3 regions of the Streptomyces sp. CNT360 genome follow, and region 1 is predicted to be linked to each of the others. Evidence: riboswitches for the same ligand, from Rfam matches in the RefSeq annotation. Region 1 holds a riboswitch; each other region holds the start of a gene.
What was found. Region 1 has a riboswitch for cyclic di-AMP ahead of H297_RS0120730 (M23 family metallopeptidase). Riboswitches for the same ligand answer to the same signal wherever they lie in the genome.
Positions count from the first base shown of each region.

Region 2: linked by a shared signal. The riboswitch ahead of H297_RS0132490 (M23 family metallopeptidase) and the one ahead of H297_RS0120730 (M23 family metallopeptidase) in region 1 are both predicted to bind cyclic di-AMP.
Region 3: linked by a shared signal. The riboswitch ahead of H297_RS0110010 (LysM peptidoglycan-binding domain-containing protein) and the one ahead of H297_RS0120730 (M23 family metallopeptidase) in region 1 are both predicted to bind cyclic di-AMP.

Region 1 is NZ_AUKO01000027.1:105,789-108,044, reverse strand. It holds gene H297_RS0120735 (HPr family phosphocarrier protein) at 1-204, shown strand, start outside; gene H297_RS0120730 (M23 family metallopeptidase) at 464-1,288, opposite strand; cyclic di-AMP (ydaO/yuaA leader) riboswitch at 1,303-1,463, opposite strand; gene H297_RS0120725 (M16 family metallopeptidase) at 1,690-2,256, opposite strand, start outside.
Region 2 is NZ_KE384247.1:138,262-140,517, forward strand. It holds gene H297_RS39790 (PP2C family protein-serine/threonine phosphatase) at 1-1,108, shown strand, start outside; cyclic di-AMP (ydaO/yuaA leader) riboswitch at 1,269-1,430, shown strand; gene H297_RS0132490 (M23 family metallopeptidase) at 1,445-2,256, shown strand, end outside.
Region 3 is NZ_AUKO01000003.1:607,428-609,683, reverse strand. It holds gene H297_RS35590 (MFS transporter) at 1-801, opposite strand, end outside; cyclic di-AMP (ydaO/yuaA leader) riboswitch at 1,255-1,429, shown strand; gene H297_RS0110010 (LysM peptidoglycan-binding domain-containing protein) at 1,434-2,255, shown strand.

The sequences.
Region 1 (2,256 bases):
TCGGCCGCCGGCGTTCCGGTCACCGTCCGGAAGGGCGAGGGCTCCCCCGTCAACGCGGCTTCCATGCTCGGCGTGCTCGGCCTGGGTGCCGAGGGCGGCGAGGAGATCGTGCTCGCCTCCGAGGCGGAGGACGCCGAGGCGGCCCTCGACCGTCTGGCCAAGCTCGTCTCCGAGGGTCTGGAAGAGCTCCCGGAAACCGTCTGAACCGCCTCGGGCCGACGAGTGGGTCCCCCTGCCGGGCCCGTCCGCGCAGTTCCCGCCCTCGCGGGCACACCGCCGGCGGCGCCCGTGCAGCTTTGGCCCGCGGCGTGCAGAAGGCAGCAACACCACGAGCCCCCGGCTGTCCGGCCGGGGGCTCGTGGTGTGTGGAACTCGTTGACGCGCTTCGAGAAGCACGTCTTCGCCGAGCAGGTGGCCGCGGGTCACGGGCCTGTGGCCCGCTCCCCCGCGACCCGTGCAGGCGTCAGACCTTGAGGCCGTGCTGGCGAAGGTAGGCGACCGGATCCATGTCCGAGCCGTAGTCGGGACCGGTACGGGCCTCGAAGTGCAGGTGCGGACCGGAGGAGTTGCCCGTCGAACCGGACAGCGCGATCTGCTGACCCGCCTTGACGGTCTGCCCGACCGAGACACCGATCGAGTTGAGGTGGCCGTACTGCGTGTACGTGCCGTCCTTGTGCTTGATGACGATGTTGTTGCCGTAGGCACCGCCGTTGCCGGCCTCCACGACCTCACCGGCGGCCACGGAGTGCACCGGGGTGTTCATGCCCGCATGGAAGTCGATACCGGTGTGGCTGCCGGACGACCACATGCCGCCGCCCTGCTTGTAGCCCGTGGAGACGTAGGAGCCCTCGACCGGCAGCACGTACGCGTTGAGCTTGGCGCGCTCGGCCGCCCGAGCCGCCTTCTGCTTCGCCTCGTGCTCCTTCTTCGCCTTCTCGGCAGCCGCCTTGCGCTTGGCCTCGTCGGCCTTCCGCTTGGCCTCTGCCTTGGCCTTGGCGGCCTCCTCCTTGGCGGCGGCCTCGGCCTTGGCCTGCTCCGCCTGGAGAGCCTGGTCGTAGGCCTGCTCGTCGATGGTGTCCGAGATCGGGGCCGCGAGGGCCTGTCGCAGCTCGGGGCTCTGGCGCAGGTTGTTCTGATTCTGCCCGCCGCCGACGGCAGCGAACGCGGGCGAGGCGATGGAACCCACGACACCCACGGTGGCGAGGCCGGCGATGCCCGCCGCCCCCGCTGAAGCTCTGCGGGTCTTGCTCGGGCGCCTGTGCTTCCCGGTGGCACGGGTGAACGCCATAGGGAGGCGTACTCCTTTCCTTCCTTCTCGCCTACCGGGTTAGCTGACGGGTTCGGAGCAGGAAGGTCTCCTACGGGCCGCCTCTCGTCGAGGCCGTCCGATTCACCCCATGGGACAAGGTGGGTCCCCGGTCCCCCTCGGGCGGTTGCCCTCGGGGATTCGGCGATCACCGCCCGTCGGCCGCGGGTGCGGTCACTTCTGACGGACGGCGGCAATGACGCTAAACGGCGTCAACTCCGAGCGGCAAACGAATCCCTGGGTTTGTCATCTTCGCCACACTCCAACTCGCCACAACCGCAACAGAAACGGACATCAAGGAGGGCCCGGAAGGAGCGATTCCTCCTTCCGGGCCCCACTTCTCCCTCACCGTCACGCCGCCTGTGCCGGCGAGCCGGCGGCGGTCAGGAACCGCTGACGACCTTGACCTCGCCGATGCCCAACTCCCGCACCGGCTCGGCGATCTGGGAGGCGTCACCGACCAGCACCGTCACCAGCCGGTCGGCCGGCAGTGCGCTGACCGCGGCCGCCGTGGCCTCCACCGTGCCCGTCTCGGCGAGCTGGGCGTAGACACGGGCCTGGTAGTCGTCCGGCAGGTACTGCTCCACCTGGTCCGCCAGCGTCGAGGCCACCGCTGCCGCCGTCTCGTAGCGCAGCGGTGCGACGCCCACCAGGTTGCGCACCGCGATGTCGCGCTCGTCGTCGGTCAGCCCGTCGGCCGCCAGCACCCGCAGCACCTTCCACAGGTCGGCCAGCGCCGGACCTGTGACATCGGTGGCGACCGAGCCGCTGATGGCCAGCAGCGACGCCCCGCTGCCGTCCTCGGCCGACCGCAGCACCTGCCCGAACGCCCGCACCCCGTAGGTGTAGCCCTTCTCCTCGCGCAGCACCCGGTCCAGCCGGGAGGTGAGGGTGCCGCCCAGGCAGTAGACGCCCAGCAGCTGGGCCGGCCATACCCGGTCGTGCCGGTC
Region 2 (2,256 bases), on a different contig from region 1:
CAGCGTGGGGCGGCTGCGGAGCCTGGCCAGGGCGCTCCCCGGCGCGCTGCTCGTCCTCGGCCTGGTCCTGGAACTGGCGACCCCGCCGAACGTCACCGTCTCCGCCCCGTTCGCGGCCGCACCGCTGGCCGCCGCCGCCCTGCTGTCGCTCCGCGGGACCGTCGCCACCGGTATCGCCTCCTTCGGCGCCGTCGTGCTGATCACCTGGCTGCACGACGCGACCGGCCCCGACATCGAACCGCAGGCCCGCTCCGTCACCATCGGCACCGTCGCCGTGCTCGCCGTCGGCGTCAACTACGTGCTGCGGCGCAGCGACGAACAGCTGGCCTCGGCGCGGGTCGTCGCCGAGGCGGTGCAGCTCGCGGTCCTTCCCACCCCGCCCACCCGGGTGGCCGACTTCGCCATCGCGACCCGGTACCGCGCGGCACAGGCCGGCACCCGCGTCGGCGGGGACTTCTACGCCGTGGAGGAGACCCCGTACGGCGTACGGCTGCTCATCGGTGACGTACGCGGCAAAGGTCTCGGCGCCGTCGAGGCCGTCGTCATCGTGGTGGGCGCCTTCCGTGAGGCCGCGGAGCAGGAGGAGAGCCTCTCCGGCGTCGCCGGGCGCCTCGACCGGGCCCTCCAGCGCGAGGGCCGCCGCCAACTCGGTACAGCACGCTTCGAGGGCTTCACGACAGCGGTGCTGGCCGAGATCCCCCTGCGTCAGGACCACTGCGTGGTGCGGATCGTCAACCGCGGCCACCCCGGCCCCGTCCTGCTCCACCGGGGCCGCACGACCCTCCTGGAGCCGACCGAACCGGCGCTCCCGCTCGGCATGACGGAGCTGGGGGTGTGGCCCGACGAGACCGACGAGGTGCCCTTCCCACCCGGCGCACAGCTCCTCCTGTACACCGACGGGCTCTCCGAGGCCCGCAACGCCGACAGGGTCTTCTACGACCCGGCCGCACGCCTGTCCCGCAGCTACTTCGCACACCCCGAGGAGCTGTTGGAGACGGTCCTCATCGACGTCGCCGACCACACCGGGGGCGAGCAGGTCGACGACATGGCGCTGCTGGCCGTCGCCCACGAGTCCGTCCGGCCACCGTCGCTGCCCCGACGTCCTTGACTCCGGGGCAGGGCAATTGTGCGGAACGGCTTGGAAACACGGGTGCTGTTCTATTACCGTCCGATAACACAGCACGATGGGCACGGTCGTCACTGCCGCCACGGAAGGCGGCACCGTGCACCGTCGCCGAATCCCGCATACGGAGCACCAGCCGAGACCACCGACTCACTGGCCCAGCACCGTGGGAACCGGGGAACCACCCCTTCTCGTCAGCATGACGGGGAGGACGGGGTGAATCGGGCGCCCCCGCACGAGGGTGCCCGTAGGAGACCTTCCTGCTCCGAACCCGTCAGCTAACCCGGTAGGCGAGAAGGAAGGAAAGGAGAGCGCCCCGCCGTGGCGTCCAGGTCCCAGGGCACTGCCCCCGAGGTCGTCGGGTACGACCCGCAGTTCCCCAGCGTCGGCTCCCCGCAGTACCCCGGTGTCGGTTCCCCGCACCCCGGCGCCGGCGCCCCCGCTCCAGCTCCGGCCCCCTCGCACACGCCCGCCGCCCCGGCGCGTGCGGTGGCCCCCGTGAACGCGGCGACGGTCCGTACGGACGTGCCGCCCCGCATCCCCGGGGGCGAGCCGGCCCATGAGGGAGCGCCCTGGGAGGAGTGGAACCCCTCCGAGGACGAGGCCACCCGCCCGCTGCGGGGCAAGCACCGGGTCGCCCGGCAGCGGACCGGCGGCGTGGCGCGCGGCGGTGCCGTACTGGGCGTCGGCATGATCGCCGCCGTCGGCGCGGGCGGCATGGCGACGGCACACGACAAGGATCCCGGCGCCGTCTCCGTCCCGGACCTGGACTCCGCCACCGACACCGCCCGCGGCCTGGCCGACCAGCTTTCGGACCTTCCCGACCTCGACGCCGAGGACCTCCCCGGCGTCGGCGGCTTCTTCGCCGACGGCTCCGACAGCTCCGACACCGCCGACGGCTCCGACTCGGTGGACGGCACATCCGCAACCGACGCCTCCCCGGCCGCCGACGGATCGGCCGACGCGGGGGAGGCGTTGCGGGCCCGCATCCTCGCGCAGGCCGACCGGCACCGCTCCGCGGCGGACGCGCAGGCCCGCGAGGAGGCGGCCCGCGAGGCCGCGAGCAGCGCAGCCGCGCAGGCCGCGAAGCGGGCGGCGGCCGAGGAAAGGGCCCGGGCCGAGGCGCACGCCGA
Region 3 (2,256 bases), on a different contig from region 1:
CAGCAGCGAGCCGAACGGCAGCGCCGCGTACATCAACCCGAGCGCCCATGCGGCGTCCAACTGGTCGGCCAGGAAGGGGAAGAGCGCGAGGGGGAAGGCGAACAGCATCGCGACGACATCCACCAGGTAGGTCCCCAGCAGTTCCTTGCGGCTCCACGCGTAGCGGGCGCCCTCCCCGATGCCGCGCAGCGAGGGTGCGACGGCGTCGTGCCCGGGCGGCGCGGGCGCCAGCCGGAGTCCCAGCACGAACGAGAGGGCGAAGGTGGCCAGGTCGAGCGCGTACGCCGGTTGCAGGCCCGCGGTGGCGATCAGGAGGCCGGCGAGCGCGGGCCCGGCCACCCCGCCGAGCTGCCGGCGCAGCGAGTTGAGCGCGGCGGCGGCGCTCAACTGGGAGTGGGCGACGATCCGCGGTACGAGCGCGTCCAGGGCAGGCCGCTGGAGGCCGGTCAGCGCGCTGGACAGCGCGGCCGCCGCGTACAGCGGCCACACCATCGGATGCGGCAGCAGGCTGTTGGGCAGCAGGCCGAGGGTGACCAGTCCGAGCGCCGCCTCACTGGTGAGGATCAGCGTGCGCTTGTCGAGGGCGTCGGCGAGCGCGCCGCCGTACAGTCCGAACACGAGCAGCGGCACCAGCTCGACCGCGCCCAGCGCACCCACCGCCGGCGCGGAGTCCGTCAGCTCCTTGAGCTGGAGCGGCAGGGCGACGAACGTGAGGAAGCTGCCGAAGCTCGTGACGAGGCCCGCTGTCCACAGTGTGCGGAAGTCTCGTGACGAGCGCCACGGGGTCAGGTCCGGAAGCACGGGGCGGCATCCTTCTCGCCGCGGCCCGGGGCGGCAACTGCTTTTCGCCGAGTTGCGAGGCCGGTCGGCTCGTCAACTCATCGCCCAACTTGTCGTGTCAAGAGGCGTGATGGTTCGGTATGGGTGATTTGGGCCGGTTTCTGGGACCTTCGTGGCCGGAATCACACGGGCCCCTCGCGCCGCACGCCGTCATCCGTGGAAAGAGCGCCAAATCCCCGGCGGCCAGGGCCCCTTCGGGAAAAAGTCCCGGCGCGGCGATTTCACGCTGAGAAAATGATCCACAGCGCAGCGTCGAAGAATTCGTTGATCAAATACTAGGCTTTTTAGTAATTCCCCTTCCTCGCCTTGTCCCGAACGAATTCGCTGTGTTTCCGTGTCCTCGCTTCCGACACCCACGGCCGTCGGGAGATCCACTACCGGGACGCCGAATCCTGCCGCCCGGGCCAGTGGAATGCAGACCAGACACCGACCATTCGGCAGGAGCGGGGGACCCAGGTAAGTGCCGTGCCGCACATCGCGGTCCGGCTCGGGGTGAAGCCGTATCACCACGCCGTTCAGCGCGGGGATATGGCCGGGCAACTCCAGCCCGAACCCGACAGCTCACCTCGTAGGCGTCAGGAGAGGATTCCCCCATGTTCCGTGACCTTCAGGGCCGCGCGCGTAATCCGTTCAATTCCCGTCGCCTTTCCCGTATTTCTCTGGTGATCGCAGCCGGCGGTGCCGGAATCGCCGCTCCGCTGCTCACCGCGGGCAGCGCGCACGCTGCCCCGGCCCCCGCCGCGGCGCACGCGAAGGCGCCTGCCGCTGTCCACCAGGAGAAGCAGGAGAAGAGCGAGCGGAAGGCCGACGACTCGAAGTCGTACACCGTCGAGAGCGGCGACACCCTGTACCGCATCGCCACCGACCACGATGTCGACGGCGGCTGGAAGGCCGTCTACCACGCCAACCGGAAGGCCGTCGGCGGCGACGCGAACCTGATCCTGCCGGGTCAGAAGCTGACCCTGCCCTCCGGCTCCGCCGAGGCGCCCGAGGGCGCCAAGGAGGACCAGGGGAACCAGGGGGGCCAGGGCGAGAAGCCGCAGGAAGCCGGCCAGACCTCCGTCGAGCGCTCCGGTGGAGTGCAGACCACCCAGTCGGACAACCTGGACGGCTGGATCAACGAGGCGCTGGGTGTGATGAAGGAGCACGGCATCCCCGGCAGCTACGAGGGCATCCACCGCAACATCATGCGGGAGTCCGGTGGTGACCCGGACATCTCCAACGACTGGGACGTCAACGCCCAGAACGGCACGCCCTCGATCGGTCTGCTCCAGGTCATCCAGCCGACCTTCGACTCCTTCCACGTCGCGGGTACCGCGAACGACCTGCGCGACCCGGTCGCCAACATCGTGGCCGCCTGCAACTACGCGGCCGACCAGTACGGCTCCATCGACAACGTCAACGGCCCGTACTGAT